Regions from separate parts of the Comamonas sp. NyZ500 genome, predicted to be linked through region 1. Evidence: predicted binding sites of a transcription regulator. Region 1 holds the regulator's gene; each other region holds the start of a gene.
The links. Region 1 encodes sigma-54, which starts transcription at its own class of promoters, with help from an activator protein. Its sites were predicted from a motif close to TGGCANGNAANCTGCTTT; they were not measured.
Positions count from the first base shown of each region.

Region 2: a site for sigma-54 is predicted at 9,625-9,642, ahead of JAO85_RS22545 (phenol hydroxylase subunit). Genes of this name have one in related genera too.
Region 3: a site for sigma-54 is predicted at 895-912, ahead of JAO85_RS09165 (CmpA/NrtA family ABC transporter substrate-binding protein). Genes of this name have one in related genera too.

Region 1 is NZ_JAEIJE010000003.1:435,230-445,562, reverse strand. It holds gene argS (arginine--tRNA ligase) at 1-1,566, shown strand, start outside; gene JAO85_RS07800 (SPOR domain-containing protein) at 1,668-2,372, shown strand; gene JAO85_RS07795 (thiol:disulfide interchange protein DsbA/DsbL) at 2,533-3,183, shown strand; gene lptA (lipopolysaccharide transport periplasmic protein LptA) at 3,314-3,970, shown strand; gene lptB (LPS export ABC transporter ATP-binding protein) at 3,967-4,749, shown strand; gene JAO85_RS07780 (RNA polymerase factor sigma-54) at 4,895-6,496, shown strand; gene JAO85_RS07775 (aspartyl/asparaginyl beta-hydroxylase domain-containing protein) at 6,686-7,606, opposite strand; gene JAO85_RS07770 (DUF711 family protein) at 7,742-8,974, opposite strand; gene JAO85_RS07765 (tRNA-binding protein) at 9,032-9,370, opposite strand; gene JAO85_RS07760 (class I SAM-dependent RNA methyltransferase) at 9,550-10,333, shown strand, end outside.
Region 2 is NZ_JAEIJE010000023.1:19,609-29,941, reverse strand. It holds gene JAO85_RS22600 (2-hydroxymuconic semialdehyde dehydrogenase) at 1-996, opposite strand, end outside; gene JAO85_RS22595 (LysR substrate-binding domain-containing protein) at 1,109-2,005, shown strand; gene JAO85_RS22590 (heme-binding protein) at 2,034-2,486, opposite strand; gene JAO85_RS22585 (transporter) at 2,498-3,388, opposite strand; gene JAO85_RS22580 (catechol 2,3-dioxygenase) at 3,590-4,534, opposite strand; gene JAO85_RS22575 (2Fe-2S iron-sulfur cluster binding domain-containing protein) at 4,545-4,910, opposite strand; gene JAO85_RS22570 (NADH:ubiquinone reductase (Na(+)-transporting) subunit F) at 4,918-5,991, opposite strand; gene JAO85_RS22565 (phenol hydroxylase subunit P4) at 6,051-6,407, opposite strand; gene JAO85_RS22560 (aromatic/alkene/methane monooxygenase hydroxylase/oxygenase subunit alpha) at 6,404-8,014, opposite strand; gene JAO85_RS22555 (MmoB/DmpM family protein) at 8,062-8,355, opposite strand; gene JAO85_RS22550 (aromatic/alkene monooxygenase hydroxylase subunit beta) at 8,367-9,359, opposite strand; gene JAO85_RS22545 (phenol hydroxylase subunit) at 9,401-9,592, opposite strand; gene JAO85_RS22540 (sigma-54-dependent Fis family transcriptional regulator) at 9,898-10,333, shown strand, end outside.
Region 3 is NZ_JAEIJE010000004.1:267,655-277,987, reverse strand. It holds gene JAO85_RS09170 (nitrate regulatory protein) at 1-809, shown strand, start outside; gene JAO85_RS09165 (CmpA/NrtA family ABC transporter substrate-binding protein) at 1,069-2,343, shown strand; gene ntrB (nitrate ABC transporter permease) at 2,370-3,362, shown strand; gene JAO85_RS09155 (ABC transporter ATP-binding protein) at 3,472-4,284, shown strand; gene nirB (nitrite reductase large subunit NirB) at 4,575-7,037, shown strand; gene nirD (nitrite reductase small subunit NirD) at 7,215-7,613, shown strand; gene JAO85_RS25810 (hypothetical protein) at 7,693-7,806, shown strand; gene JAO85_RS09135 (nitrate reductase) at 7,803-10,333, shown strand, end outside.

The DNA.
Region 1 (10,333 bases):
GCCAAGCCTCTAAAGGCCAACCCGCGCGCCCTGGGCGAGCAGCTCAAGACCGCGCTGGAGGCTACAGCCGCCTTCCAGCAGTGGGTGGATGCGATTGAAATCGCGGGTCCGGGCTTTCTCAACATTCGCCTCAAGCCTGCTGCCAAGCAGGAGGTGGTGCGCGAAGTGCTGGCGCAAGCCCAGAAGTTCGGCTACCAGGCCGATCGCGGTGAAAACATCCTCGTCGAGTTCGTCTCCGCCAACCCCACCGGCCCTCTGCATGTGGGCCATGGCCGCCAGGCTGCGATCGGCGACGCCATCAGCAACCTCTATTCCACCCAGGGCTGGAAGGTTCACCGCGAGTTCTATTACAACGACGCGGGCGTGCAGATCGACACCCTGACCAAGAGCACCCAGCTGCGCGCCAAAGGCTTCAAGCCTGGTGACGAATGCTGGCCCACCGACAGCGAAAACCCGCTGGCCAAGAATTTCTACAACGGCGACTACATTGCCGACATCGCCAAGGCTTTCCTGGCCAAGGAAACCATCAAGGCCGATGACCGCGAGTTCACCGCCAACGGCGATGTCGAGGATTACGACAACATCCGCCAGTTCGCCGTGGCCTATCTGCGCAACGAGCAGGACAAGGACCTGCAGGCCTTCAACCTCAAGTTCGACGAGTACTACCTCGAGTCCAGCCTCTATGAAAACGGTCATGTCGAGGCGACGGTCAACCGCCTGATCGCCAACGGCAAGACTTATGAGCAGGACGGCGCGCTGTGGCTCAGGTCCACCGACTACGGCGACGACAAAGACCGCGTGATGCGCAAGACTGACGGCGGCTACACCTACTTTGTGCCCGATGTGGCCTATCACATCCAGAAGTTCAAGCGCGGCTTCACCAAGGTGGTGAACATTCAGGGTACGGACCACCACGGCACCATTGCCCGCGTGCGTGCCGGCCTGCAGGCTGCCGATGTGGGCATCCCCGAGGGCTACCCCGACTACGTGCTGCACACCATGGTGCGCGTGGTGCGCAACGGCGAAGAGGTCAAGATCAGCAAGCGCGCCGGCTCCTACGTCACGCTGCGCGATCTGATCGAGTGGACCAGCAAGGATGCCGTGCGCTTCTTCCTGCTCTCGCGCAAGCCCGACACCGAGTACACCTTCGACGTGGATCTGGCCGTGGCCCAGAACAACGACAACCCCGTGTACTACGTGCAGTATGCCCATGCGCGCATCCAGTCCGTGCTGCGCGCCTGGCAGGAGGCCGGCGGTGCAGGTCTGGCGGCACTCAAGGATGTGGACCTGTCCGCTCTGGAAGGCCCGCAGGCCCAGGCGCTGATGCTGCTGCTGGCCAAGTACCCCGAGATGCTGACTGCTGCTGCCGAAGGCAACGCACCGCACGACGTGACCTTCTATCTGCGCGATCTGGCCTCCAGCTATCACAGCTACTACGACGCAGAGCGCATTCTGGTGGACGACGAAAAGGTCAAGCTCGCACGTCTGGCCCTGGTCGCTGCCACGGCCCAGGTGTTGCACAATGGTCTGGCGGTGCTGGGTGTGAGCGCACCCGAGCGCATGTAATCCCAGTTTCCTGTCCATCGATCACCTTGCCGGCCTTGCCTGTCAGGGGGCGATGGATCTGAGAATGGAATAACTGAAGCAGAAAGCGTTAAGCGACTGATATGAAGAACCAGCAACGCGGTGGAACCATCCTGGGGCTTATCTTTGGCATGGTCATCGGTCTGGCTGCGGCCCTGGCCGTGGCCATCTATGTGACCAAGGTGCCGGTGCCCTTCCTCAACAAGGGTGGAAACAACACTCAGCGCGATGCGGCCGAGGCCGAGCGCAACAAGAACTGGGACCCCAACGCACCGCTGCAGAGCCGCCAGCCTGCACCGCCCCCGGTGACACCACCAGTTCCCCCGAGCGACGTGACGGTGTCGCCGCCCACACCTGCGGTACAACCTACTGCAACCGGCGGAGTCACCACGCCGCCGCCACCCTCTACGCCGGAGAAGCCTGCCAAGCCTGCATCGGGTGATCCGCTGGGTGACCTGGTCAAGGAGCGCTCCGCCGCCGCCGACAAGGCAGACAAGGCGCGTGCAGACAAGGAAAAGGCGGCCGCGCAAACGGCATCCTCTTCGGACTCTGCGTTCAACTACTTTGTGCAGGCCGGTGCTTTCCGCGGCCAGAGCGAAGCGGAAGCGCAGCGTGCCAAGCTGGCCATGCTGGGCTGGGAGTCGCGCATCAGCGAGCGTGAGCAGAATGGCATCACCGTTTTCCGCGTGCGCGTGGGGCCGTTCAGCAAGCGTGACGATGCCGAGCAGCTCAAGGGCAAGCTCGACGGTGCGGGCGTGGACTCGACTCTGGTGCGCGCGGCCAGATAACAAGACCCCTGAGGCGCTGCGCGCCGGGGGACTGCAGCGTAGCTGCGGGGCGGCCCTTGCTTGAGGCCTCTGGCTTGTGCCATTGGTAGTTTTGACAAAGCTGAACTTTTTTGGGCCTGTTGGCTCTGATACTGCAGACCTGATACAGGAGTTTGTTTAGATGAAACGTCGCGAATTCTCTCTGGCTGCCTCGGCAGCTGCTGCCGGTGCCCTGAGTCTGGGTGCCTCCTCCAGCTGGGCCCAGGGCGCTGCGCCCAAGGAAGGCAAGGACTACATCAAGCTCGGCAAGCCCGCCAGCGTGAGCGCGCCGGCCGGCAAGGTCGAGGTGGTCGAGTTCTTCTGGTACAGCTGCCCTCATTGCAATGCCTTCGAGCCCCAGTTCGAAGCCTGGGCAAAGAGCCAGCCTGCCGATGTGGTAGTGCGCCGCGTGCCCGTGGCCTTCAATGCCTCTTTCGTGCCTCAGCAAAAGCTGTACTACGCTCTGGAGGGCATGAACCTGCTGCCCCAGCTGCACGCCAAGGTGTTCCGCACCATCCACGTGGATCGCAATCTGCTCAAGACCGACGACGCCATCTTTGACTGGGTCGGAAAGCAGGGCGTGGATCTGGCCAAGTTCAAGGAAGTCTACAACTCCTTCACCGTGGCCAACCAGGCGCGCAAGGCCGCTCAGCTGCAAAACGAATATGACGTGGAAGGCGTGCCCGCCATGGGTGTGGCCGGCCGCTACTACACGGACGGCACCAAGGCCGGCAATATGGACAATGTGCTGCGCGTGGTCAATGCGCTGGTCGCCTCCAGCCGCAAGGCCTGAGATCAGGCAGCAGACGTCAGTGACGTTTGACGCCCAGCAAGCCCGCCGTCGTGCGGGCTTTTTTGTGGGTGTTTTTTACGCAAGTTGCAAAAAGGGAATGACTACAATGGATGCAAGAAACGTGCCTTCCATGAAAAAAACACTCCTACCTCTTGCGCTGGCCTGCGCCCTGGCAGCAGCGACCGGCATTGTCCATGCCGAAAAAGCCGACAGCGCCAAGCCCATGAATATCGAGGCGGATGCGTTGCGTCATGACGAGCTGCAGCAGACCAGTGTCTTTACTGGCAATGTGGTGATGACCAAGGGCTCCATCGTGCTGCGCGGTGCTCAGCTCGATGTGCGGCAGGACGCCGAGGGCTATCAGTACGGTGTGATCAAGGCCGAGGCCGGCAAGCGAGCGTTCTTCCGTCAGAAGCGCGATACCGTGGCCGGTCAGCCCGAGGAGTTCATCGAGGGCGAAGGCGAAGTCATCGAGTACGACGGCAAGGCCGATATCGTCAAGTTCATCCGTCGTGGCGAGATGCGCCGCTACCGTGGCGGTCAGCTCAGCGATCAGGTCACGGGCTCCATCATCGTCTACAACAACATCACCGACGTCTATACCGTCGATGGCCAGAAGACCAGCGGCGGCCTGCCGAGCTCCTCCGTGGGACAGGGTGGCCGTGTGCGCGCCATCATGGCGCCCAAGGACGGCACCCCGGGGGCACAGCCCAAGCCTGCAACACCTGCCACGCAGCTGCGCCAGAGCATGACGCTGGGCGGTGAGAAAGCCGACGAGAAGAAATGAGCGAGCCGACTTTCTCCAGCAGCCGCAGCGGCGAGTCCGACAGCCGCCTGGAGGCCAAGCATCTGGCCAAGTCCTACGGCAGCCGCAAGGTGGTCAAGGATGTGTCCCTGTCCGTGCAAAAAGGCGAGGTGGTCGGTTTGCTCGGCCCCAACGGTGCGGGCAAGACCACATCGTTCTACATGATCGTGGGCCTGGTGCGCAGCGACGGCGGCGAGATTTTCATCGACGGCCAGCCGGTGGGCGGCATGCCGATTCACCAGCGTTCGCGCCTGGGCCTGTCCTATCTGCCCCAGGAAGCCTCCATCTTTCGCAAGCTCAGCGTGGAAGACAATGTGCGCGCCGTGCTGGAGCTGCAAAAGGACGAGCAGGGCAAGACGCTGACGCGCGACGAGATCGAAAAGCGCCTCACGGGCTTGCTGCAGGAGCTGCGCGTAGAGCATCTGCGCCAGTCACCGGCGCTGGCGCTGTCCGGCGGTGAGCGCCGTCGCGTGGAAATTGCCCGCGCCCTGGCCACGCAACCGCGCTTCATTCTGCTTGACGAGCCGTTTGCCGGCATCGACCCGATCGCGGTGATCGAGATCCAGCGCATCATCGGCTTCCTCAAGGAGCGCGGCATCGGCGTGCTGATCACCGACCACAACGTGCGCGAGACGCTGGGCATCTGCGACCACGCCTTCATCATCAGCGACGGCCATGTGCTGGCCGAAGGCACGCCCGAGGAGATCGTGGAGAACGCCGATGTGCGCCGCGTCTATCTGGGCGAACATTTCAGAATGTGATGACCCCCACGCTCCCTCACTTTGTGTGGTCGCTGTCCCCGGAAGGGGCCCTGACCGGCTGCGCCGGGGTTTGCCCTGGGGCGGCCCGGCGGCAAGTCCATAGCACTGCGCGCGTTTGCGATGATTGTCTGGGAGCCGCGCCTCGATGAAGCCAGGTCTCTCGCTACGCGTTTCGCAGCATTTATCGCTTACGCCGCAGCTGCAGCAATCCATTCAGCTGCTGCAGCTCTCCACCCTGGAGCTGGCGCAGGAAGTCGAGCAGATGCTGGTCGACAACCCTTTTCTGGAACGTGCGGGCGATGAGGCAGAAACTGCGGGGGATGCTCCTGTAGATGTAGCTGCTAGCGCCAGTGAATACAGCACTTCAGATGGTATTCATGCTGAAAGAGATGCATCGCAAGCGCAACAAGCTACTGAAACGGTAGCGGAGACATCAAACCCCGAAACCCCGGAAACGCTGAACTGGGAGGCCGACGGCATGGACGGCCAGGACGGGGAATGGGGCGGCGAATCCAGCAGCGAGTGGGATACGCCCTCGGCCAGCAGCTCCACGCGCAACCGCGACGGCGATGACGAAACCGATGCCATCGATCTGGCGCGCGAGCACCAGAGCCTGACCGACTTTCTGCACCGTCAGGCGCTGAGCCTGCATCTTGGTGCGGCGGACATGGCTGCACTGCGCTTTCTCATCGAGTCGCTCAGCGACGACGGCTATCTCGAGGATTCCCTGCAGGAGTTGGCGCAGAGCCTGGCTGGCGACGACTTGGAGGAGCGCGAGGAGCTGGAGCAGCACTTTGCCATTGCGCTGAAGCTGCTGCAAAGCCTGGAGCCCGTGGGTGTGGGCGCGCGCGATCTGGCCGAGTGCCTGCAGCTGCAGCTGCGCGATCTGATCCGCACGGCCGAGGACGAGGGCACGACCGAGGCGCATATGAGCCGGCTGCTGCTGGCGCAGGCCATCTGTGCCCAGCCCATGGACCTGCTGGCGCGGCGCGATCTGCGCAAGCTCACCAGCCTGTGCGGTGCGCGAGAGGAGCAACTGCGCGAAGCCATGGCCCTGATCGCCAGGCTGGAGCCGCGTCCGGGGCGCCGCTTTGTCGACGTGGAACGCCATATCGTGGTGCCCGATGTCATCGTGCGCCCGGTGCGGTCCGGCTCGGGCCGGGTGGACTTCTCCGTGCAGCTCAACCCCGAGGTCATGCCGCGTCTGCGCGTGCACGACATCTATGCCGGCGTGCTGCGCCGCCACAAGAACAGCGACGGCCATGCGGCGCTGCAGCAGCAGCTGCAGGAGGCGCGCTGGTTCATCAAGAACATCCAGCAGCGCTTCGACACCATCTTGCGTGTTTCCGAAGCCATCGTGGAGCGGCAGAAGAACTTCTTTGTGCATGGCGAGCTGGCCATGCGCCCGCTGGTGCTGCGCGATATCGCCGACACCCTGGGCCTGCACGAGTCCACCATCAGCCGCGTGACCACGGCCAAGTACATGGCCACGCCCCAGGGCACTTTCGAGCTCAAGTATTTCTTCGGTTCGGGCCTGGGCACGGAAACCGGCGGCAGTGCTTCCAGCACGGCCGTGCGTGCGCTGATCAAGCAGTTTGTCGATGCCGAAGATGCCAGAAAGCCGCTGTCGGACGCCAAGCTGGCCGATATGCTCAAGGAGCAGGGCATCGAGTGCGCGCGCCGCACCGTTGCCAAATACCGCGAGCAGCTCAAGATACCGACGACCACGCTGCGCAAGGCGCTGTAGGGCACCGCAGAAACAAGAAAGCCGCTGATGCATCGCACAGCGGCTTTCTTGTTCTGCATTTAGGGCGGGAGCCTTGATAAGGCATTCCTCAAGCAAGGGGCAGCGAGCAAGAGCCGCCCTTGCGGCGATGCTGCCGTCCCCCTTGGGGGCGCCCGGCCAGGGGAAGGCGCGTAGCGCCTCAGGGGGTTATCAAGAAACCAACCACCAGATAAACCAGACCAGCACGCCGATCATCAGGCCGAACTTGAGGATCTTGTAGAAGGTCGGATTCCAGTCACGGAAGGCACGGCGGTACTTGCCCGCATAGAACGAGATCTTGAACAGCTTGCTGATCATGCCGCGCGGATCGCCCTCGTTGTTGGGCGAGCTGGCGGCGGCCACCACGTTCTTGCCCAGCCAGTGATTGAGCCACTGGGCAAAGCCATTGGTCATGGGGCGCTCCACATCGCAGAACAGCACGATGCGATTGCCTTCCGAGCGGTTCTCGGCCCAGTGCATAAAGGTCTCGTCGAAGATCACGCCTTCGCCTTCGCGCCAGCTATAGGGCTGGCCGTCGACCTCGATCATGCAGCGGTCGTCGTTGGGCGCCAGCACGGCCAGGTGATAGCGCAGCGAGCCCGCATAGGGGTCGCGGTGCAGATTGAGCTTGGCGCCGGGCGGCAGCTCGGCAAACATGGCGGCCTTGACGCTGGGAATCGATTTCACCAGGGCCGTGGTCTTGGGGCAAAGCTCCATGGCCGAAGGGTGAGCGTCGCCGTACCACTTGAGGTAGAAGCGCTTCCAGCCGGTCTTGAAGAAGGAGTTGAAGCCTGCGTCATCGTTATTGGCGGCGGCCTTGATCTGCATGTTCTTTTGCAGATTGACGGCTTCCTCGCGGATCTCGCGCCAGTTGGCCTGCAGCGGCGCCAGCTCGGGGAAGGTGCTGGTGGGCAGATAGGGCGTGCGCGGCACCTTGCTGAACATCAGCATGAAGACGTTGAACGGCGCTGTGAACGTGGAGTGGTCAAACAATTGCTTGACCACCTTGTGGCGCACCTTGCCGCGCAGATGCATGTACAGCCCGCAGCCAAAGAAGAGCAGCACCAGTGCCAGAACGATAATTTTTGCCATAAGGGCCAATTTTACCGGGGGCACCCCGGCGGCCACCATGGGGGCAGGTCAAACAGAACCGGGGTAGGGGAATATCAAAAGCAATAGCTGCCGGCGCTTGACGGCCAGGCGCAGCAGCCGGTCGGGATCAGATACTCAAGGCAGGGCCAGCACGGCGCAGTTGCACAGATCCGCGCTCTCGAACGCCGTTGTGTCGCCCGCTTTGAGCCCCGGCACGGGGAACAGGCGCACCGTCAGCGGCTTGTTGAGGCGAAACGCCATGGTGCCCGTATCGCGCATGACGGCGGCGATCTGCTCGGCGCTGCTGTCGCCCGGCACAGGCACGGTATCGAGGCCGATGCCGCAGACGCTGCTGTAGGTCAGCAGGGCGCGGATATCGAATTCGTCATTCAGACTGGCCTGGGCCAGGCCTTGGTCCTCGGTCACGGCCAGCATCAGGCCGCTGAAGCCGATCTGTGTCACGCCGTTGACCGATTTGAAGACGCGGGTCAGCAGGGCCGAGGCTTCCACCGTGCCGCTGGCGCCGAAATAGGGCACGCCCAGCAGTTGGTAGACATCGACCATGGAGGCGCAGGATTTGGACGGCGCGGCCGAGGTGTCCATGCCCGCGATATGCCAGCCCTCGGCCAGTTTCACGCCGTCGGCACAGCGCTGGATGGCAGTGGCATGCTCGTTCAGGGCCTGGCTCAGGCGCTCGAATGCGAGCCTGAACCACGCCGCGTGATCGAGCTGCAGGCGCTGCTGCTGCAGCTTCTGCAGTTCAGCCACCATGAGGTCTGGCGTTTCCAGACCCAGCACCAGAGCGCCGTGGTGCTGGCCGCGGTGGTAGCTGGCCGGGAAATAGGGAATGCCGGGCGCGCAGTTGAAGTTGACCGTGAAGTTGAAATTGCCTTCGCCGCGCGGCGTGGTGCACGCGATCTGCTGAATTGCCTGCACGCTGCTGGCCAGCAAGCCGGTCTGCAGAAAGCCATGTTCATCCAGATCGATGTTCACGCAGGCGTTGCACAGGTCGCCATAGGCGGCAATCAGCTGCGGCAGCAGGGCCACTTCCTGCGCATTGCGCGCCTCGCCCACGGCAAAGCGGATGCGGCGTTTGCCGGTGTTGATGGCCTTGAGCGTTTCGGCAATGCGCTGCAGGCCGGCGAGGGCGCTGTCTGCGCTGGAGACATCCAGATATTCGCCGAACGGGTTGCTCACGATGCGGATGGACTGCACCTGATAGCCCCGGGCCTCGATGGCATCGGCCACGGCATCGCATTGCTGCTTGGCCTGGGTCAGGCCGGCCTGCCACTGTGCCTCATCGGCGCTCAGGTTGACAAAGGCGGTGACGGTGCGCACGCGCACCAGTGGGTTGAAGCTGATATTCATAGCAGTATCCGTAGGCGGGAGAATGGCTGGCGGCCATTTTGCCTCTGAATATGCCGATCACAGCAGGCGCGTGCCCAGCGGCACCTGCTTGTCGGGCACGCACAGGGCCACGGCTCCCGTGGCATCGTGAAAACCGGTCACAAGACATTCGCTCATCAAGGGACCAATCTGCTTCTTCGGAAAGTTGACCACGGCCACCACCAGCCGTCCTATCAGCTCCTCGGGCCGGTAGTGTGCCGTGATCTGCGCGCTGGACTTGCGCTGGCCCAGCTCGGGACCCAGGTCCACCAGCAGCTTGTAGGCGGGTTTGCGGGCCTCGGCAAATACCTCGGCCTGCAGCACGCGGCCCACGCGCAGCTCCACCTTCATAAAGTCGTTCCAGCTGATTTCTTCCATGTCGTCATTGCTCCTTGGCCTGGCATCATGCCTTGGGTCCTGCGAGCATCTGTAGAGCAACGCTTATCGTGCGCGGGCACCGGAAAAGGCCTAGCGCGTATGCTTATGCCCTGTAAAGCGCACAACAGGCTCCCGTGAGCGTCCGGCGCCTGCGCCGTTGCTGGCGCGCACTGATTTCTATGAACCAACTGCATTTGTTTCTGCCCTGCGCCGCCGGCGTCGAGGGCTTTCTGGCCGACGAGGTCCACGCCATCACCGGCGCCAGCGGGCAGGATCTGCTCGTGGGCCGGGGCGGCGTCATGCTGCGCGGCATGTGGCGCGATGCCATGCTGCTCAATCTGCACAGCCGTCTGGCCCAGCGCGTGCTGATCGAGCTGTCGCACACCATGTACCGCAGCGAGAACGATCTGTACCGTGCCGCCAGCGAGGTGGCCTGGGAGATCTGGTTCACGCCCAAGGAAACCTTCAAGATCGAGGTCACGGCCCAGCACAGCCCGCTGACCAGCCTGAACTTTGCGGCGCTCAAGGTCAAGGACGCGATCGCCGACCGTTTTCGCGCCAAGCGCAACGGCGTGCGTCCCAGCGTGGAGACCCACCACCCCGATGTGCGCGTACATCTGCACCTGACGACCGACGGCGCCACCATCTATATCGACACCTCGGGCGAGGCGCTGTTCAAGCGCGGCTGGCGCGAGGACAAGGGCGATGCCCCGCTCAAGGAAACCCTGGCCGCGGCCATGATTGCTGCCTCGGGCTGGAACCCGCATGGCGACAATCCCCAGCCGCTGTACGACCCCTGCTGCGGCAGCGGTACCCTGGTGATCGAGGCCGCGCAGATCGCACGCAGGATTCCGGCCGGCATTCTGCGTCGCTTTGCGTTCGAGAAGCTCGTGCCTTTTCAGCGCCATGTCTGGGAAGCCATGCTGGATGAGGCAGAGAGCCAGATCCTGCCCGAATCGCCGG
Region 2 (10,333 bases), on a different contig from region 1:
CTCCTTGCTGATCAGCGGGCCCAGCTTGGTGTCATCGTCTTCGGGAACGCCGATCTTCCAAGCCTCGATCTGCTGCTTCAGCGCGGCCACAAAGCGTTCGTAAATCGGGCGCTCCACATAGACGCGCTCCGTGCCCAGGCAGACCTGGCCGCTATTGACAAAGGCCGAGCGCAACGTGCCTTCGATGGCCGCGTCGAAATCGCAGTCGGCAAAGACGATGGCAGCGTTCTTGCCCCCCATCTCCAGGCTCACGGGGCGTGCGCCCTTGGCTGCAGCCTTCATGATGGCCTCGCCAGTGCGCGTCTCGCCGGTGAAGGTGATGGCATCCACGCCAGGGTGGCTGGTGACGAACTCGCCGGCCGAATCGGGGCCGAAACCATGGACCACGTTGTAGACGCCGGGCGGAATGCCAGCCTCGTTCATGACCTCGCCCAGCAGGGCTGCAGTCTGGGGCGATTCTTCGGAAGGCTTGACCACCACGGTGTTGCCGCAGGCCAGGGCCGGGCCGACCTTCCAGGTCATCAGCAGCAAGGGCAGATTCCAGGGGCAGATCACGCCCACCACGCCCACCGGGCCACGGTGGCCGTAGTTGATAGCACCGCGCCCGTCCGGCGTGGCCATTTCGAAGAACTCCGTGGGCACGTTCTTGACCACGTCGGCAAAAATCTTGAAGTTGGCCGCACCACGCGGAATGTCGATATGACTGGCCACACTGCGCGGCTTGCCCGTGTCCGCACATTCGGCAGCCAGAAACTCCTCGAAGCGGCGGTTGATGCCATCAGCCACGGCATAGAGTTTTTCCACGCGCTCGGCCACGCTCATACGGCCCCAGGGTCCGTTCAACGCAGTGCGCGCTGCAGCCACGGCAGCATCGACTTCGCTGCGGCCGGCCTCATGCACCTTGGCAATCACCTGGCCCGTGAGCGGTGAGTGCTTGTCGAAGCTGCGCCCCGTGGAAACGTAGGCACCGTTGATGAAGTTCTGGATGTCTTTCATGGTTTTCTTCCTGTCACTCATGCTTTTGCAGCAACGATAAATTCGGTGTTCAATACTGTCCAATACTGAATTCTCAAAAATCAATACCTATAAGGTATCAAGGAGCCACCCCATGGACTTGAGGCAGATGAGGTACTTTCTGGCGCTGGCAGAAGAGCTGAATTTCGGTCGGGCCTCGGCCCGGCTGCACATGGCACAGCCACCGCTGACGCGGCAGATACGCGCTATCGAAGAGGAACTGGGCACCGAGTTGTTTGTGCGCACGCCCAAGGGCGTGGAGCTGACGGCGGCAGGCCAGACCCTGCTGGACGAGGTGCCCAACATCCTGTCGCTGGCCGAGCGCGCCCGCGAGCGCACGCAAAGAGCCGGTCAGGGGCTGACGGGCCAGTTGGACGTGGGCATTTTTGGCTCCGGCGTACTGGACGTGATTCCGCGCCTGCTGGCGGCGTTTCACCAGGCCAGGCCCGAGGTGCGCATAGCGCTGCACAACCAGACCAAGGATGAGCAACTGCAGGCGCTGCGCGAACGCAGAATCACCATTGGCTTCAACCGGCTGGTGCCAGCAGAACCAGGCATAGGCGTGCAGACCGTGCTCAAGGAAGCCCTTGTCGTGGGTCTGCCGGCCACGCACAGGCTGTGCGCGCGCGAAGAGGTCGCTCTGTCCGAGCTCGACAACGAGCCCATGATCCTCTACCCCAATCTCTCTCTGCATGGCCTGGCCCAGGAAGTCAGCAATGCCTTCCACCGCGAGGGCCTGCGTCTGAACGTGGCCCAGTCGGTGGAAGATGTGCTGACCTGCGTGGCTTTGGTTGCAGGCGGTTTTGGCGCCTGCATCACCACGCGTTCGGCCACCAGCTTGCGCCTGCCCGGCGTGGAATACCGGCCGCTGCACTCGCGCCACTTGCGTGACATCGAGCTCAGCTGCCTGTACCGCAGCGACGATGCATCGCCGGTGCTGGCGGCCTTTCTGGACGTGGTGCGCACCTTTGCGGGCCAGAGCAAAACCTAGGCCTGGAGGGGCAGGCAGGCGCCAGGTTTCAGCCACCTTGCTGGTCCCCAACCAGACCCAGGGCCTGCAGGCCGGTCTCGGCAATGGTCTCGTCCTGCTGCTCGCTGCCGCCGGACACCCCGATGCCGCCAATGCGTGCGCCCTCCACCACGATGGGCAGCCCACCGCCAAAGCCCACAAAGTGCGGTCGCAGGACCAGGCCCTGGCGCACGGCCGGCGAATGCTGGGCCAAGGCCTCATTCCACTGGCCCGTGGGCAGGCCAAAGCTCACGGCCGTATAGGCCTTGTCCGTGGCGATGTCCATGGAGTGCAGGGCTGCGCCCGTCATGCGCACAAACGCGGCCGGCACCCCGGCCGCATCCACCACGGCCACATTGACACGCACACCCAATTCCACTGCCTTGGCTACGGCCGCACCCACGGCGCGCAAGGCTGCTTCGGTGCGGATCACGGGCTGAGAAACCATTAGTGAGTCCAGCATGTCAAGCCTCCTCAAAATGCTTTGACTACTGTGAAGCGCACCAGCGAACCCTTGGGCAGGGCCCCCGTGCCGGCCGTGGCGCTGACTTCCTTGTAGACCGCGCCCTTGAGGAACATGCCTGCACCTGGCACCGGGTAAACCAGCTCGGCGCCCAGTGCATGGCGCGAGGAATGCTGGCTCGTGGCACCCGGGCCTTTGTCATCGCTGATCTGCCACTGGCTGTAACCCACCAGGCCGGCTTGCACGGCACCAAAATGCTTGCCCAGACCCCATTCCAGCGTCACCTGGTTGCCGTTGCGAAAGCCCATATCGTTCTTGCCGTTACGCTCAAAACGCATAAGACCCGAGGCCGAAATGGTCTTGGCAGCGTCGAAGTAATAGGTCAGGCCACCGGTGAGCATGGTGCTTTTGTAGCCCTTGCCCGGCGAGGCCGGGTCGCGGCTGCTGGCCGAGTCCAGCCAGATCCCGGCACCGGCCACGGCGTCCCACTGCGGTCCATGCCAACCCAGCACCAGCGGGCCCAGATAGACGTCGCCCACACCCGAGCGGCTGTCGGAAATGCCGGCCGCATTCACCGTGAGCGAGGTGCGCATCACCGGCACGATGGCTTCCATGCCGTAGTCCGCGCCCAGCAGCTTGTAGTTGGTGATCCAGACAAAGCGGTTGGCCAGGGCCGTCACGGTTCCACGGTTGTGGCCGGGCAGGTTGTCGCTGCTACCCGGCGCGCGGAAATCGTTGATGTTGTAGTTCACCATATAGCCGAGGTAGTACATGCCGGGCGGCGGCACGCTGGGGCCTTGCATGCCCTCCACACCGGGGACGTAATGGCCTTCGGCCTGCAAGGCCGTGGCTGCCAGCGCGCCCAACAGGGCCAGGGCAGCAGATGCAATCTTGTGGTTCATCTCTATCTCTTTCTTGTGGGTTCACAAATGTCTCGGGGGTCCATGGGGCTGTGCAGGGGCCCTGCGCCAAAAACTGGCGCGGCCCAATCAGGGTTGCCGCGCAAGGGCCGCCCTGCAGCGCTGGCAGCGTCCCCCTGCCCGCATCGCTTGCGATGCGAAGAGCGGGGGGAAGGCGCGAAGCGCCTCAGGGGGTGTTCCCTTTCAGGTGTACACATCCGTAAACGACGCCACGAGCTCACCCGTGTGATAGAAAATGCCGCTGCCCAGACGGTCCTCGCTCCAGGTGGTCACGGGGCGATCGGGCTGGGCCAGATAGCCCAGGCCGGCAAAGGTCTCGTTGCGGTTGCCGCTGGGGTCGAAGAAGTAAATCGTCTCGCCGCGCGTGATGCCGTGGCGCGTGGGAGCCACATCGATGCGCACCTTGTTCTTGGCCATGACGTCGGCGGCCTTGAGCACGTCGTGCCAGGAGTCCAGGAAGAAGGCGATGTGGTGCAGGCCCGAGGTGGGGCCGCCCACAAAGGCGATGTCGTGCGGCGTGGTGGAGCGCGCCATCCAGGTCGCGGCCTGCATCTTGCCTTCGGGGCCGACCAGAATCTGCTCGGTCAGGAAGAAGTCCATGCACTCTGCCATGAAGCGGGTGTTGTCCTCCACGGTGTTGATACCGGCCTCGGGATTCATCTCGCACATCAGCAGACAGTGGTCTATCCAATGCGCGCCTGCGCCCTTGAGGCCATCGGGCCAAGGGTCGGGGTTCAGAGAGCCCACGTCTGTGCCCACGCACTCCTTCTTGGCGTACAGGCGCATCTCATGGCCGCTGGGCAGATTGAACTGCAGCATGCGACCCACCGTGGGCTGGCTGCCTTCGGGCAGCATGGTGGTCTTCACACCCCAGGCCTCGATACGTGCCTGCAGGCTGTCGAGGTCGGCATCGTTTTGCACCTTGTAGGCCACATGGTTGAGCCCGGCGCGATCACTTTGCGTGAGGATGAGGGAATACTTGTCCCACTCGTCCCAGCATTTGAGGTAGACATTGCCCGCCGCATCGCGCAGCGTGACCTTCATGCCCAGCACGTTTTCGTAGTGCTTGAGCGCTGCATCCATGTCCATCACGCGCAAGTTGGCGTGGCCGATTCGCATTACACCCATGTTTGTCTCCTTAGTTGCTTGTTGGTGTGTCGTGGGTTGTGGGCGCAGGGGAAGCCGCCCGCAGAAAAAATGGTTTATGCAGGCGCTGTGCCACCGCAATGCGCACGGCTTCCATCGGGGCGACACGGCAGGCCAGGGTGTAGCCCTGATCACGCTCGAGATCGCTCACATGGGCACAGCTCACGGGGCCCAGATGGCGTACCGCACCTTCGAGCACCTGCACCTTGCAGACGCCGCAGCCGCCGTTGACGCAGCCCACTGGAATGCCTTTGCGCCCCAGGCGCAACATGCCGCTCAGCAGGCTTTCGTGGGTGCCGCAGGCATAGGTATCGCCGGTTTGCTCAACGCTGACTTGCACGTTTTGCATGGCTGTCATGGCTGCCTCAGACACGCTTGAACAAGGGGCTGCGCGTGCCTTGCGCATCGGCGGCCGAGAGGAATTTCTCGGTGTAGATGTCACGCTCAAACAGCCGGCCCTGCATCAGGGTGGAAATACAGGCCTCGACCATGGGTGGTGGCCCGCACAGATAGGCTTTGCAACCCGCAAAGCCGCCTTGAAAATGGGCTTGCGCAGCCTCGTGCACAAAGCCACGTGCGCCTTGCCAATCCCCGCAGTCCTCGCCCGATATCGCGGGGATGTAGGTGAAATGCGGGTGCTGCGCGGCCAGGGCGCGAAACTCGTCGTCGTAGTACAACTCCTCGCGCGAGCGCTGGCCGTAGACCAGGGTGATGGGCTGCTCGCAACCATTGGCCAGCAGCTCCAAAATCATGGCGCGTGGACTGGAAAGCCCCGAGCCCCCTGCCATGAAGACCATGGGCTGGCGTGCCGAATGGCGCACAAAAAAGCGCCCATAAGGCCCGGCCAGCTGCAGGCTGTCACCTTCGCTCAAATGCTCGTGCAGCCAGCCCGTGCCCGCGCCGCCCGGCACCAGGCGCACATTGAGCTCGATCTCCTGGGCGCAGCCATCGGCGCCAGGCGCGTTAGCGATGGAAAAAGCGCGCGAGCCGCCCTGCACCTCGCTCAGACCGGGTATGCGCAGCTGCACATACTGGCCCGCCTGGTAGCGCATGGACTGCTCCAGGCGCAGGTGCAAAGCCTTGATGGTGGGCGTCAGATCGACGATGCGCACCACTGTGGCCGCAAAGTCGCGCACGGGGATGATTTGCGCATCGGGCTCGTCCTCGAAATCGGCCTCGATGGTGGCATCGGACTGCAGCGTGGCGCAGCAGGCCAGCGTCATGCCGTCCTCGCGTTCCATGTCCATCAGCGCGAAAGGATTGGCCGCGCCGTGGTCCACCTCGCCGTCGCAAACCTGGACCTTGCAGGTGCCGCACAGGCCGTGGCCGCAGGCGTGGGGAATGTAAATACCCTGGCGCAGAGCGGCGTCCAGCAGGGTCTGGCCTTCCTCCACTTCAATCGAGGCGCCCAGGGGTTCTAAGGTCAGTTGGTAGCTCATATCGTCTCGCTCTCATTCCTGCAGCGCCGGCCAGGCCAGCGCTGCAACCGCCAGGGTGGTTAGCTGTAAGAGCCTTGGATGCCGATCAGGCCCGGGGTGCGAAAACGGATCACGTCCTTGTGTGTCAGGCCGTTATCGGCCAGCGACTTGGAAGCATCGGGCGACCAGGGTTGGCCCGACTTGAACCACTGCACCTCACTCCAGTCGATGCGTGCAAAGTCGGGGTGGGCGCCGTAGACATCGGGCAGCACGGCCTGGGCCAGCGCACCGAAAGGCATGTCGGGCGGCAGCGGCAGGGCCACGGGCGAGCAGAACATCAGGTGGTCTTCCCAGCCGATATAGAGCAGAGGCGCGGGAAAGTTCTCGCGCACATCCTTGGCGGGAAAGCGATAGGGCTTGAGTGCGGTGACGCTCATGGCTGGGCCTCCTGGCTGGGGTTCGCGGAAGCGTTACTGGCTGCGTGGTTGGCCGAGGTTGCCGGTGGCGGATCGCCGCGCCAGGCCGCGAAATTGCGCTGGTCCTCCGATCCCTCAAAGTCCATGTTGTCGCGGCCCACATTCATGCCATACCAGTCCAGCACGGCAGCCAGCGGGTCAAAGCCTTCGGCCGTGGGGTCCACATCGGGCTTGAAGCAGTTGCCCTGGTAGATCTGGTGCACCGGCAGCCAGGACTGGACAAACTTCTCGGGCTCGTCGTCGAAGACATGCTTGCAGCCGTCGCTGCAGAAGTGGTATTTGCTGCCCTCGTAGTCGGATTCGCGGTAGCAGATCCTGGTGGGGTCACCGGGCTCGGTGAAGCCCATAGGGATCTGGCAGGTGGTGCACAGCATGGGCAGGGTCTTGCTGTAAAAGCGCTTGCCGGCCTGCTGCTCGGCACGGTAGTGCTCCAGGCGAGGACGGTAGTGCTTGTCAAAGCTGTCCGGGTATTTTTCAGACAGCCACTGCATCTCCTGCTCGCCGGGCACCCAGGTGTGAAAAGGTGCGGCTGCCGTGTAGTTGTAGAAGATGTTCCAGGCCTGGTGGCTGATGTGGTCCTTGCCTTCGCAGGCCAGCTTCCAGCCTGCGGGCTCGCGGATGCCGTAGCGCGCCAGGTCGCGGAACAGAGCGCCGCCGTTTTCCTCGGCATACATCTCCCAGGCTTCCTTCCAGCTCATCACGCGCTTGGGCAGCATGTAATCCTGCATCATGGCCACCAGGGTCAGCACGCGGTAGCCGCGCCAGAACCATTTGTCGATCCAGCGCTGCACGATGGGCACGTTGCCCGGGTCCTGCTCCAGCATGAACTTGATGCATTCGATGCCCAGCGTCATATGGCGCGACTCATCGCTTTGCGCCGAGAAGCCAAAGGTCACGGTGGACAGATCGCCGTTATGCGCCGCGCCCGACATGAAGGGCACGAACAGCAGATTGGTCAGCACATATTCGAAGGAGAAGCTCACTGCCGTGAGGAACTCGAACGGACCTGCGCTCAGCGCATCTTCAAAAAAGGACTTGGGCACCGACAGAAACCAGACCCGGTCGAACCAGTGGCTGGAGCTGTGCATGCCGTTGAAGTACTTGTTGTAGTTGGACAGCGCATGGGTCTCGGTCTGGAAGTGACGCAGCTCGTCGATGGACTGCATCTGCGCCGCCACGCGTGCCCCCGCACCGGTGAAATGCCGGCCCGCATGGGCAAAACCGCGGTGGGCGTAATACTCCAGCGGCACCACGCCCTGAATAAACAGCTTGAGCGCGTTGAGATAGCGCGCATCGGTCACGCCCAACTGGCCGTTGTTCTGGGCAAAGGCCTCGATCACGGCGTAGAGCTTTTTCTCTTTTTCGCCTTGGTACTTCCAGTAGGCGTCCATGGTCAGGCGGAAGGGGTCTTCCCACTTATCCCAGTCGTGGATCTTGATACCCTCGAACTTGTCATAGGGGAAGACCTTGTCCATGGGCTGGTAGCTGGTCTCCCAGCCCAGGCCACGTGTCATGGCGGTGTAGCGGTCCTTGAGGCCCAGCTTTTTCTTGATTACGGGTGCGTCCATGGTGTCTCCTTGGATGGCGTTGTCTGGTGGTGTTCGGGGAGCGGTTCTTACTGGTTCCAGCTCAGGGAGAACTCGTCGTCGTCCTCATCCACATGGCCGGACAGCGTGACCAGATTGATCTGGATCTGCTGCAGCTCGTAGGGGCGACCGGTCTGCTCTTCAATGCTGGCGCGACGTATGACCAGGCGGCCGGGGGCGTCGATTTTCACGAGACCGGGCGAGTAGACGGCCTGGGCGTGGGTGTTGTCGGCGAGGATGGCATCCACCACGGGACGCGATTCCTCGTTGTCCTGAAAGGCGATGAACACCTTGGAGACGGGGGTGCTGGCAGATGTGCTCATGGCGCTGCTCCTCAGATGTCCAGACCGGCCTTGCGGGCACGGGCATCCAGGCTTTGGCGGACTTCGCTGAGCACGGCTGCGCCACGCGCACCCAGGGCCAGTTCGGCCACGGCGGCCAGTGCCACGCAGGCATGGTCGGCATAGCTCAGATACCAGTGCGACAGCTGGCTGCGGTTGTCTGCGGATTCGGTTGCAGCTACCTTGACCACGGCATCGATCCAGCGTGCGGTCTCGGTGTGCCACTCGGGCATGAAGGCCGTGAGCATGGCCACGGCCGTGCCGCCCTGCACCGTGACATGCTCGTCCACGAAGTGGTTGTAGATCAGGGGATAGAGCAGTCCGTCGAGCACCATGTTCTGGGCCACGAACAGCTCCATGGGGTCCTGCACCACAAGCAGGTCTTCCACCAGATGGCGCAGCGGCTGCCAGGCCGGGTGCTGCATCCAGTCGTTCTTGCCGGCTTCGAGCACGCCGGGCTCGTCCATGACCAGGCCCAGGCGCGTGAGGTACTGGGCCACGCCCAGATGGTCCATGGCATGCATCATGGCCGGAGCCGTGAAGGGCGTACCGTAGCCACGTGAGCAGATCTGGCTGTTGTTCATATTGCCGCCCCAGGCCACATGACGCAGCGGCATCAATACATCGCAGGCCTTGGCGCGCAGGGCATCGGACATCTTGCCGGCCAGGTTGCGCGACTCCACAAACTGGTAGTTGGCTTCCACGGCCTCCTGCTGCTTGGCACGGGTCATGGTCCAGGTGGCGTAGTAGTACTGACGTGGATCGCGCAGCGCGTTCCAGTCGGCCATGCGGATCGCCGTGCGGCCGGTGTCGAACAGCTCGAACTCAGGCTCCCACAGCGGCCGGTAATGGAAATGATGTGTGGGCTGCACGCCCAGCGTGGCCTCCAGATAGCGCGACGCGGGCTTGTCTCCCGTGTAAGCTGCCACGCGGGCAAAGGTATGGCGCAGCGGCTGTATCTCGCGCGCCGAAAGCTCGATGTTCATGGGCTTGTCTCCTGTGTTGTCGTGGGATGCGTGAGTGATGGTCAGAGCAGCCTGGCTTTCTGGACCTGGCAGAAGGCCTCGAAGTCGGCCTCTGTCATGGCCAGCTCCACCGTGAGTTCGGGCCAGCCCACGGAGAACTCAAAGTCCACAAAACCGTTGGCACGCTTTTGCAGCACGCGCACCGAGCGGCGCGTGAGATCGCAGGCGGGAAGATCGAGAGTGCTTGTTTCCATGAGGGGCTCCTGGCGGGTCTGTGGCTTTTGCAATTGCACAGCCCGTGCCAGTTCATGGAAATATCGATAAATCAAGGGTTACTCCCTAAATTTATGCGTGTTTGAGCAAGCTGGGGAGCAGTGATTCCAGGGCAAACCCTAGGACGGCATCCACAGTGCTTCAGTTCCTACTGCGCTGCAGCATGACCAAATGATCAAGCACCCCAAGCAAAGGTGCGCAATTCATCAATTACGCCAGCAGTTCAAGGCCGGGGATGCGGGTCAATCCCGTAGCCAGAATTCGATGTTTTATCGATAGTTTTCTCATGCCCCACACTCCTCCCGCCTTACCCTCCGATGCCGATTTGCGCAGCCAGGTCCGCTTCTCCACCGAAGACGGACTGATCTGGCTCTCGGGCCAGCGCATGTTGCTGCTGCATCTGGCCTCTCTTCACGCCCTGCGCCGCGAAATGATGAACACCATGGGCCCCGATCACACGCGGCGCCTGCTGCTGCGTGCCGGCTATGCCGCAGGTGAGCGCGATGCGTTGCTGGCACGCCAGATAAGGCCCACAGCCAGCCTGTTCGAGATGTTTGCCGTAGGTCCCCAGCTGCACCGGCTGGAGGGTGCGGTGCGCGCCACGCCGGAAATCTTTGAGGCCGATGAGCAGGCGGGCCACTTTCAATGCGTGGTGCGCTGGGAACACAGCTGGGAAGCGGAAATCCATTTGCGCGAATGGGGCCCCCAGGACCAGCCCTCGT
Region 3 (10,333 bases), on a different contig from region 1:
TGGTGGCGCTGTTTCATTTCATGCAGGGCAAGGAGCTGGCGGGCCAGGAGCGCGCCACGGGGGTTGCGGCGTTTACCGTAGGGGTCGGCAAGTCGGAGCGTCAGCGCCATTGGCTGCATCTGATCGAGTCGCAGGAGCGCTGCTTTCAGGTGTTTGCAGACTTCGCCAGTCCCTCGGGGATGGAGCGCTGGCAGCAGCAATGCGGGGCCTGCCCCGATATGACGGTGATCGAGCGGCTGCGTCGAATGGGCTGCACGGCGGGGGACGGCGTGCTGCTGGACTGCAGCTTGAGCTCGCCATGGTTCGAAGCCTGTTCCAGCCGGCTCGATGCCATGCACCAGATTGAGGCATTCCTGGCCGAGGAGCTGCAGGTCCAATGTCTGCGCAAGCTGGAGCAGGCCGGTACAGCGCTCTGCCAGCAACTGGCGCTGCTGGAGATGCAGCCGCAACCAGGGACTCGTGCCGAAGCGGCTGCGGCCTTTCTGGGGGCCACGCAGTCAGCCGCCTCCTTGCCTGCGGAGGGGGCGTATGGGCTGCAGCTCGAGAAAAGCATTGTCTTGCTGGTGCAGGAGCAGTCCATGCGCCTGCAGGACATGCAGACCGAGATCGACAAGGCGCGCGCCACGCTCAAGGAGCGCAAGACCATAGAGCGGGCCAAGGGCGTGCTGATGAACTACCGCCAGCTCGGCGAGGGCGATGCCTACAAGCTGATCCGCCAGACGGCCATGAACCAGAACCGGCGCATGCTGGATGTAGCCGAGGCGATTCTGGCCACGGTGGACCTGCTGCCGGGTAGCACCAATTCATAGCCTTGGCCGCGCGGTGTTTGTTGCGCTGCACCAAATATGGGCCAGAACCGGAAGCGCAAAGCATGCTCCGCCTCTGATCACGGTCTGGCATGGTTTGTGCATGACTGTTGATGTCAAGCAGACCAAAGGCGGTCGCGCTTAAAGCGTTATTACGAGTGACCTGGGACAACGGCGTCCTTTTCTCCTCACACCCGAGGAGGGAAGGGCGCCTTTTTGTTTTCCGGATCGCCTTCACCACGATTCTTGATGGAGTTTTCTCATGAGCCAGCGCCTTCCTTCGTCTACTGTTCCTGCGCCCGAGCCTGTATCTGCCGGTGGGCGGCGCGAGTTTCTGCGCGTGGCTGGCGCCGCCGCCCTCTATGGCTCGCTGGGCCACCACGGCGCCTGGGCCGCAGGCTCCGACGCGCCGGAGAAGAAAGAGGTCAGGATAGGCTTCATCCCGCTGACCGATTGCGCCAGCGTGGTCATGGCCTCGGTGCTGGGCCTGGACCAGAAATACGGCGTGAAGATCGTCCCCAGCAAGGAAGCGAGCTGGGCCGGCGTGCGCGACAAGCTGGTCAACGGCGAGCTGGACTTCGCCCATGTGCTCTACGGCCTGCTCTACGGCCTGCATCTGGGCGTTGGCGGCCCCAAGAAGGACATGGCGGTGCTCATGGGGCTGAACAACAACGGCCAGGCGATCACGCTGTCCAAGGCCCTGGCCGACAAGGGGGCGGTCGACGGAGCCAGTCTGGCGAAGGTCATGGCCAGGGAAAAGCGCGAATACACGTTTGCCGGTACCTTCCCCACCGGTACCCACGCCATGTGGATGCATTACTGGCTGGCGGCTGCGGGCATCAATCCGTTATCCGAGGCCAAGCTGATCACCGTGCCGCCGCCCCAGATGGTGGCCAATATGCGCGTGGGCAATATGGATGGCTTCTGCGTGGGCGAACCCTGGAACCATCGCGCCATCATGGATGGCATCGGTATTACGGCCAACACCACGCAGGACATCTGGAAGGATCACCCCGAGAAGGTGCTGGGCACCACGGGCGAGTTTGCGCAGAAGAATCCAAACACCTGCCGCGCCGTGATGATGGCGATTCTCGAGGCCAGCCGCTGGATCGATGCCAGCCTGCAGAACAAGACGAAGATGGCCGAGACCGTGGCCCAGAAGTCGTACATCAACACCAGTGTGGACGCCATCAACCAGCGCATTCTGGGCCGCTATCAGAACGGACTGGGCAAGACCTGGGACGACCCCAACCACATGAAGTTCTTCAACGACGGGGCCGTGAACTTCCCCTATCTGTCGGACGGCATGTGGTTCCTCACCCAGCACAAGCGCTGGGGTCTGCTCAAGGCCCATCCCGACTATCTGGCCGTGGCCAGGCAGATCAACCGCATCGACCTCTACCAGCAGGCGGCAAGCCAGCTCAAGGTCAGCGTGCCCAAGGATGTGCTGCGCACCAGCAAGCTGATCGACGGCGTGGTCTGGGACGGCAAGAACCCTGCCCAGTACGCCGACAGCTTCAAGATCAAGGCCGCCTGAGGCCGCCACCTTAACGGAGAACCATCATGGTCAGTGCCGTACTTCACTCACCGCTCGAACTCGATCCTCCGCACGATCCGCAACTGGCAGCCCAGGCGGCCAATGATGCGCTGCTCGAAACTTCAAAAGAGATAGCTGCCGGCACAGAACTTGTAAAGGCTGAAGTGGAAAAAGATATCAAACCCAAAGCGATAGTCACGGCTCCGGTTGCGGTGGCGCCCAGCCGCTTGCGCCAATGGGCTGAACAGCTATTTGCTCAGGTCCTGCCTCCGCTGCTGGGGCTGGCGCTGCTGGTCGGGCTGTGGTCGCTGGTATCGAGCAGCACAGGCAAGAGCATTCCGACCCCGGCCGAGACCTGGGAGCAGGCCCTGCAGGTGTTCAGCGATCCCTTCTACCGCAACGGGCCCAACGACCAGGGCGTGGGCTGGAATGTGCTGTCCTCGCTGCAGCGTGTGGCCCTGGGCTTCGGTCTGGCGGCACTGGTCGGCATTCCTTTGGGCTTCGTGATCGGGCGCTTCGGCTTTCTGTCGCGCATGTTCAATCCCTTGATCAGTCTGCTGCGCCCGGTCTCGCCGCTGGCCTGGCTGCCGATCGGCCTGCTGGTGTTCAAGGGCGCCAATCCGGCAGCCATCTGGACCATCTTCATCTGCTCGATCTGGCCCATGGTCATCAACACCGCCGTGGGCGTGCAGCGTGTGCCCCAGGACTATATGAATGTGGCGCGCGTGCTCAATCTGTCGGAGTGGAAGATCGCCACCACCATTCTGTTTCCTGCCGTGCTGCCCTATATGTTGACGGGCGTGCGCCTGGCCGTGGGTACGGCTTGGCTGGTGATCGTGGCCGCCGAGATGCTGACGGGCGGCGTGGGCATAGGTTTCTGGGTCTGGGACGAGTGGAACAACCTCAACGTCAAGAACATCATCATCGCCATCTTCGTGATCGGCATCGTGGGCCTGGTGCTGGAGTGGGCCCTGGTCAAGCTGGCTTCGGCCTTTACGTTTGAAGAGGTCAAGACTTAACCCACCCCTGAGCCGCGCCCTCGGGCGCGTCACTCCCTCAAGGGGGCGCCACCGGTGGCCCGGCAAAGCCGGCGCCACGGTGGCCTCGGAAAAAAGCAAGGAGTACCTCATGCATACATCTCTCAGCACCAAGTACATCGAGATCCACGGGGTGGAGCAGACCTTCAAGACCGCCAAGGGACTGTTTCCCGCGCTGCGCGACATCAATCTGAACATTGCCAAGGGCGAGTTCGTCAGTCTCATCGGGCATTCGGGCTGCGGCAAGTCGACGCTGCTCAATCTGATTGCCGGCCTGACCATTCCCACGGGCGGTGCACTGCTGTGCGCCAACAAGGAAATCAAGGGCCCTGGGCCCGAGCGTGCGGTGGTCTTCCAGAACCATTCGCTGCTGCCCTGGCTGAGCTGCTGGGGCAATGTGCACCTGGCCGTGGAGCGTGTCTTCGGCAAGCGCGAAAGCAAGGCACAGCTGGCGCAGCGCACCGATGCGGCGCTGGCCATGGTGGGCCTCAGCCATGCGGCGCAAAAACGCCCCGGCGAAATCTCGGGCGGCATGAAGCAGCGCGTGGGCATTGCGCGTGCCCTGTCCATGGAGCCCCAGGTGCTGCTCATGGACGAGCCCTTCGGCGCTCTCGACGCCCTGACGCGTGCCAAGCTGCAGGACGAGTTGCTGGAGATCGTGGCACGCACCCAGAGCACCGTGGTCATGGTCACGCACGATGTGGATGAGGCCGTACTGCTGTCCGACAAGATCGTGATGATGACCAACGGTCCCGCTGCCACGATTGGCGAGGTGCTGCATGTGGCGCTGCCACGCCCGCGCAGCCGGGTGGAACTGGCCGAGGATGCCCAGTATCAAAGCTATCGCAAGGCGGTGATCGACTTTCTCTACACGCGCCAGGGCCATGTGGAGAAGGCGGCCTGAGCCTTTTTGATTTCAAGCTGCATGGCGCCTTGGGGCGCCATGTTTGTTTTGCACAGCAATAAAGCGGCCATGCACAAAAGCAGTGCATGCCGCGGGATGGAATAGTCTCTGCAGGCTGAGAAAAGCTGGCACAGCAATTGCGTGTTGTTCAGCGTGGCCAAGGTGGGTCACCGGGGGATGGTGCAAGGCTGGACCAGAACCCACAGACAAAGACGTCTACGCGTTCATGCAAGTCATGAAGCGCGCAGACGTCTTTTTTTTTGGCTTTGCAAATGCCCACGGGGACTCAGATGAAAAAATCCAAACTGGTCATGATTGGAAACGGAATGGCAGGCGTGCGTGCGCTGGAAGAGCTGCTGGCCATTGCCCCCGATCTGTACGACATCACGGTCTTCGGCGCCGAGCCGCATCCCAACTACAACCGCATTCTGCTGTCGCCGGTGCTCGCTGGCGAGCAGACGCTCGGCGATATCGTGCTCAACGACTGGTCCTGGTACCAGGACCACCATATCCTGCTGCACGCCGGCTATACCGTGACGGCCGTCGACCGGGCCCGGCGCACGGTGCATGCGGTCAATGCCCAGGGCGAGACCGCCAGCGCCGAGTACGACCGCCTGATCATGGCGACGGGCTCCAGGCCCTTCATCCTGCCCATCCCCGGCAAGGACCTGGAGGGCGTGCTGGCCTACCGCGACATCGCCGATACCGAGGCCATGATCGATGCGGCCAAGACGTTCAAGCATGCAGTGGTGATCGGCGGTGGCCTGCTGGGACTGGAAGCGGCCAACGGCCTCATGAAGCGCGGCATGCAGGTCACCGTGGTGCATGTCGGCGACTGGCTGATGGAGCGCCAACTCGACGATCAGGCGGGCCGCATGCTGCAGAAATCGCTGGCCGAGCGCGGCATGCAGTTCTGCATGCAGGCGCAGACCCAGGAGCTGCTGGGTGACGCAGGCGGCCGCGTGCGTGCCGTGCGTTTCAAGGACGGCAGCGAGATCCCGGCCGAACTGGTCGTGATGGCCGTGGGCATTCGCCCCAGCACCGAACTGGCCGAGTCCATGCACCTGCATGTGAACCGCGGCATCGTGGTCAGCGATACGCTGCAGACCGTGACCGATCCGCGCATCTATGCCGTGGGCGAATGCGCGGCACACCGAGGCATTGCCTACGGACTGGTGGCGCCCTTGTTCGAGCAGGGCAAGGTGCTGGCCAACCATCTGGCCGAGTTCGGCATCGGCCGCTATCTGGGTTCGCTGACCTCGACCAAGCTCAAGGTCACGGGCATCGATCTGTTCTCTGCAGGCGATTTCCAGGGCGGCAGCGATACCGAGGAAATTCTCATGAGCGACCCCTATGCGGGGGTCTACAAAAAGCTGGTCATCAAGGACGACAAGCTGGTCGGTGCCTGCCTGTACGGCGACACGGTGGACGGCAGCTGGTACTTCAAGCTGCTGCGCGAGGGCCGCAGCGTGGCCGATATCCGGGACAAGCTGATGTTTGGCGAATCCAATCTCGGCGACACCGGCCACCAGGGGCAGAGCAAGGCCGCGGCCATGGCCGACGGCGACGAGGTCTGCGGCTGCAACGGCGTGACCAAGGGCGCGATCTGCAAGGCCATCAAGGACAAGGGCCTGTTCACGCTCGACGATGTGCGCAAGCACACCAAGGCCAGTGCCAGCTGCGGCTCCTGCACGGGCCTGGTGGAGCAGATCATCATGTTCACGGCCGGTGGCGACTACTCGGCGGCCCCCAAGACCAAGGCCATGTGCGGCTGCACCGACCACGGGCACCAGGCTGTGCGCGACGCGATCGCTGAGCACAAGCTGCTCAGCACCGATGCGGTGTTCCGCTTCATGGAGTGGCGCACGCCCAATGGCTGTGCCTCCTGCCGTCCGGCCGTCAACTACTATCTTGTAAGCACCTGGCCCAAGGAGGCCAGGGACGACCCGCAAAGCCGCTTCATCAACGAACGCAGCCATGCCAACATCCAGAAAGATGGAACCTACAGCGTGATTCCGCGCATGTGGGGCGGTGAGACCACGGCCTCCGAGCTGCGCCGCATTGCCGATGTGGTGGACAAGTACCAGATCCCCACGGTGAAGGTCACGGGCGGTCAGCGCATCGATCTGCTGGGCGTGAAGAAGGAGGATCTGCAGGCCGTCTGGAACGATATAGGCATGCCTTGCGGCCATGCCTATGCCAAGGCGCTGCGCACGGTCAAGACCTGCGTGGGCAGCGAATGGTGCCGCATGGGCACGCAGGACAGTACCCAGATGGGCAAGGACCTGGAGCGCGCCATGTGGCGCATGTACGCCCCGCACAAGGTGAAGTTCGCCGTCAGCGGCTGCCCGCGCAACTGCGCGGAGTCCGGCATCAAGGATGTGGGAATCATCGGCGTCGATTCGGGCTGGGAGATGTATGTGGGCGGCAACGGTGGCATCAAGACCGAGGTGGCGCATTTCTTCACCAAGCTCAAGACCGCCGAAGAGGTGATGGAGTACACGGGCGCCTTCATGCAGCTGTACCGGCTGGAAGGCTGGTATCTGGAGCGCACGGTGCACTACATCAATCGCGTGGGTCTGGACTATGTCAAGCGCCGCATTCTCGACGATGCCGAGGGCCGCAGGGCGCTGTGGCAGCAGCTGCAGTTTGCACTGGATGGCGAGCCCGATCCCTGGTTCGAAACCGACAAGGCATCCGTGGATACGCGCCAGTTCCAGGCTCTGCCTGCTGATGTGTCAGTTGTTGCCTGAAACCGAGAACCTCTTTCAATTTTTCAGCAATTTACGAACCTGGCGCGGCATAGCCAAGGGACGGCGAGCAAGGGCCTGGGCGGCCCCGCCGCCCCGTAGTGAGGCCGTCGTCCCCCTCCCGCGAAGCGAGAGAGGGGGAAGCCGCAAAGCGGCTCAGGGGGAGCTTAGGAGATGTAAATGAGCGAATGGATTTCTATCTGCACGATGGACGACATCCCCGTGCTGGGAGCACGCCGCGTGGCGCGTGCACAAGGGCTGGATGTGGCCGTGTTTCGCAATGCCGACGATGAGGTGTTTGCGCTGCTGGACCGCTGCCCGCACAAGGGCGGGCCGTTGTCGCAAGGCATTGTGTTCGGGCGCAGTGTGGCCTGCCCGCTGCACAACTGGACGATTGCACTCAGCACCGGCGAGGCGGCGGCGCCCGATGAGGGCTGCACGCCTTATTTCAGCGTGCGCGTGGAGAACGGCGAGGTGCAGCTGCGCGCCGACGAACTGGCCAGCCGCGCCCTGGAGCAGACCCGCCCGCATGCCGGTCCCGCACATTGCGCAGCCAGGTCCGGCTGTGCTGCGGCCTAGCGTCTTGATTGATATGAGTTGAGTAGCAGCATGCGCTTGATAGCCGGGCGCTGCGGCGCAATTTCACTGAAAGTCTGCCATGCATGAGACCCGATCCACCTGTCCCTATTGCGGTGTCGACTGCGGACTCGCCTTCGGCGGTCCGCGTAGGAGTGAATCTGAACGCCGCCGCCTCTCTCTGGTGACGCCATGAAAGAAACCAAGTCCACCTGTCCCTATTGCGGTGTCGGCTGCGGCGTGGTCATCGAGTCCGATGGCCTGCAGATTACCGGCGTGCGCGGCGATCCCGAGCATCCTGCCAACTTCGGGCGCCTGTGCACCAAGGGCAGCACGCTGCATCTGACGGCAGCTCCTGCCTATGCTCAGCAGGGCCGTTTGCTGCAGCCCATGCGCAGGCTGGAGCGGACATCTGCGCCGCAGGCCGCGAGCTGGGATCAGGCCCTGGATGAACTGGCGGCGCGTATCGCCGGCATTCGCGCCGAACATGGGCCAGATGCACTGGGTTTCTATCTCAGTGGCCAGCTGCTGACCGAGGACTACTACGTCTTCAACAAACTGGTCAAAGGCCTGCTGGGCACCAACAATCTTGACACCAATTCGCGCCTGTGCATGAGCAGCGCCGTGGCCGGCTACAAGGCCACATTGGGCGCTGATGCACCGCCGGCCTGCTATGAGGACATAGATCTGGCCGGCTGCCTGTTCATCACGGGCAGCAATATGGCCTGGGCGCATCCCATTCTGTTCCGGCGTGTGGAGGAGGCCAGGGCGCGCAATCCGCAGCTCAGGATCATCGTGGCCGATCCGCGCCGTACCGAGACCGCCGAGCTGGCCGATCTTTATCTGCCGTTGCAGCCGGGCAGCGATGTGATGCTGTTTCACGGTCTGCTGCACATCATGTTGTGGGAGGGCTGGACGGACAGCGCCTTCATCGCGCAGCACACCAGCGGCTTTGCACAGCTCAAGGAACTGGTGCGTGAAGCCACGCCCGAGAAGGTCGCTGCCATCTGCGGCCTGCCCGTGGCGGACCTGTACCGGGCGGCGCGCTGGATGGCGCTGGGCGGTGCCGAGGAGCCGACGGACGTGCGTCGTCCCACGCTCAGTCTGTACTGCCAGGGTCTGAACCAAAGCCGCAGCGGCACGGCGAACAACGCCGCGCTGATCAATCTGCATCTGGCAACGGGTCAGATCGGCAGGTCTGGCGCCGGGCCCCTGTCGCTGACGGGTCAGCCCAATGCCATGGGAGGACGCGAGGTGGGCGGACTGTCCAATCTGCTCAGCGCGCATCGTGATCTTTCCAACGCCGCGCACAGGGCCGAAGTGGCGCGGCTATGGGGTGTGGAGTCGATTCCGAAGCAGCCCGGAAAGTCCGCGCTGGAGATGTTCGAGGCCGCTGCCGACGGCCAGATCAAGGCCTTGTGGATTGCCTGCACCAATCCCGCGCAGAGCATGCCCGAACAGGCTATGGTGCGCAGGGCGCTGGAGCGTGCCGAGCTGGTGGTGGTGCAGGAGGCTTTTGCCGCAACCGAGACCACGGCCTATGCCGACTGGTTGCTGCCTGCCTCCACCTGGGGCGAGAAGCTGGGCACGGTCACGAACAGCGAGCGGCGCATCTCGCGGGTGCGCGCTGCCGTGGTCGCGCCGGGGGCGGCACGCCATGACTGGCAGATAGGCGTGCAGCTGGCGCGGCGCCTGGAGCAGCATCTGCGGCCCTCGCTGCCAAGCTTGTTTCCCTATGACACTGCGAATGTGGACGCGGGTGCCGAAGCCATCTGGAACGAGCATCGCGAGTCCACACGCGGGCGCGATCTGGATATCACGGGTCTGAGCTGGGCGGTGCTGGAAGTCAAGGGACCCCAGCAATGGCCCATGCCCCAAGGCGCCAGCCAGGGCCGTCAGCGTCTGTATGGCGACGCAGTCTTTGCAACCGATGACGGGCGCGCACGTTTTGATGCCCAGCCCTGGCAGGCGCCGGCCGTGCCGCGCGATGCGCGACATCCGTTCAGTCTCAACACCGGTCGCCTGCGCGATCAATGGCATGGCATGACGCGCACCGGCCAGCTGGGGCGCCTGTTTGCCCATGTCAGCGAACCGCAGCTGCAGGTCGGCCCTCAGGACATGCAGCGCCTGCAGCTGCAGGATGGCGATCTGGTCCATGTCTCCAACCGCTATGGCGCCATCGTGTTGCCCGTGCAGGCGGACCCTGGCTTGCAGCCCGCACAGCTCTATCTGCCCATGCACTGGGGCAGCATGTATCTGAGCGGCATGGGCTCCAAGGGGCAGCGGCTTGCGGGCGTCAATGCCCTGACCACGCCCGAGCGCTGCCCGCGCTCCAAGCAGCCCGAGCTCAAGCATGTGGCCGTCAAGCTGCTCAAGGCCGAGCTGCCCTGGACTTGTCTGGGCATGGCATGGCTCGATGAACGGCAGCTGCAGTCGGTTCGCCAGGCTTTGACTGAATTGATGGCTGAGTTCGACTTCGCCAGCTGCGTGCTGTTCGGACGCGCCGTGCCGCTGGAAAAAGCGGATCAGGGCCGCACCGGCGTGCAGTTTCGCGCAGCGGCCTATGCCCAGCCCGGCGCCGAGGTGCTGGCGCGGCTGCATGGTTTGCTGCAGCTCGATGGCCCGCAGGCCATGCGCTATGCCGACGTGCGTCGCCAATGCAGCCGCGCCATGGCGATAGGCCGGCAGACGGAGGAGCCAAGGCTTGATGCCTTTTTGCTCTG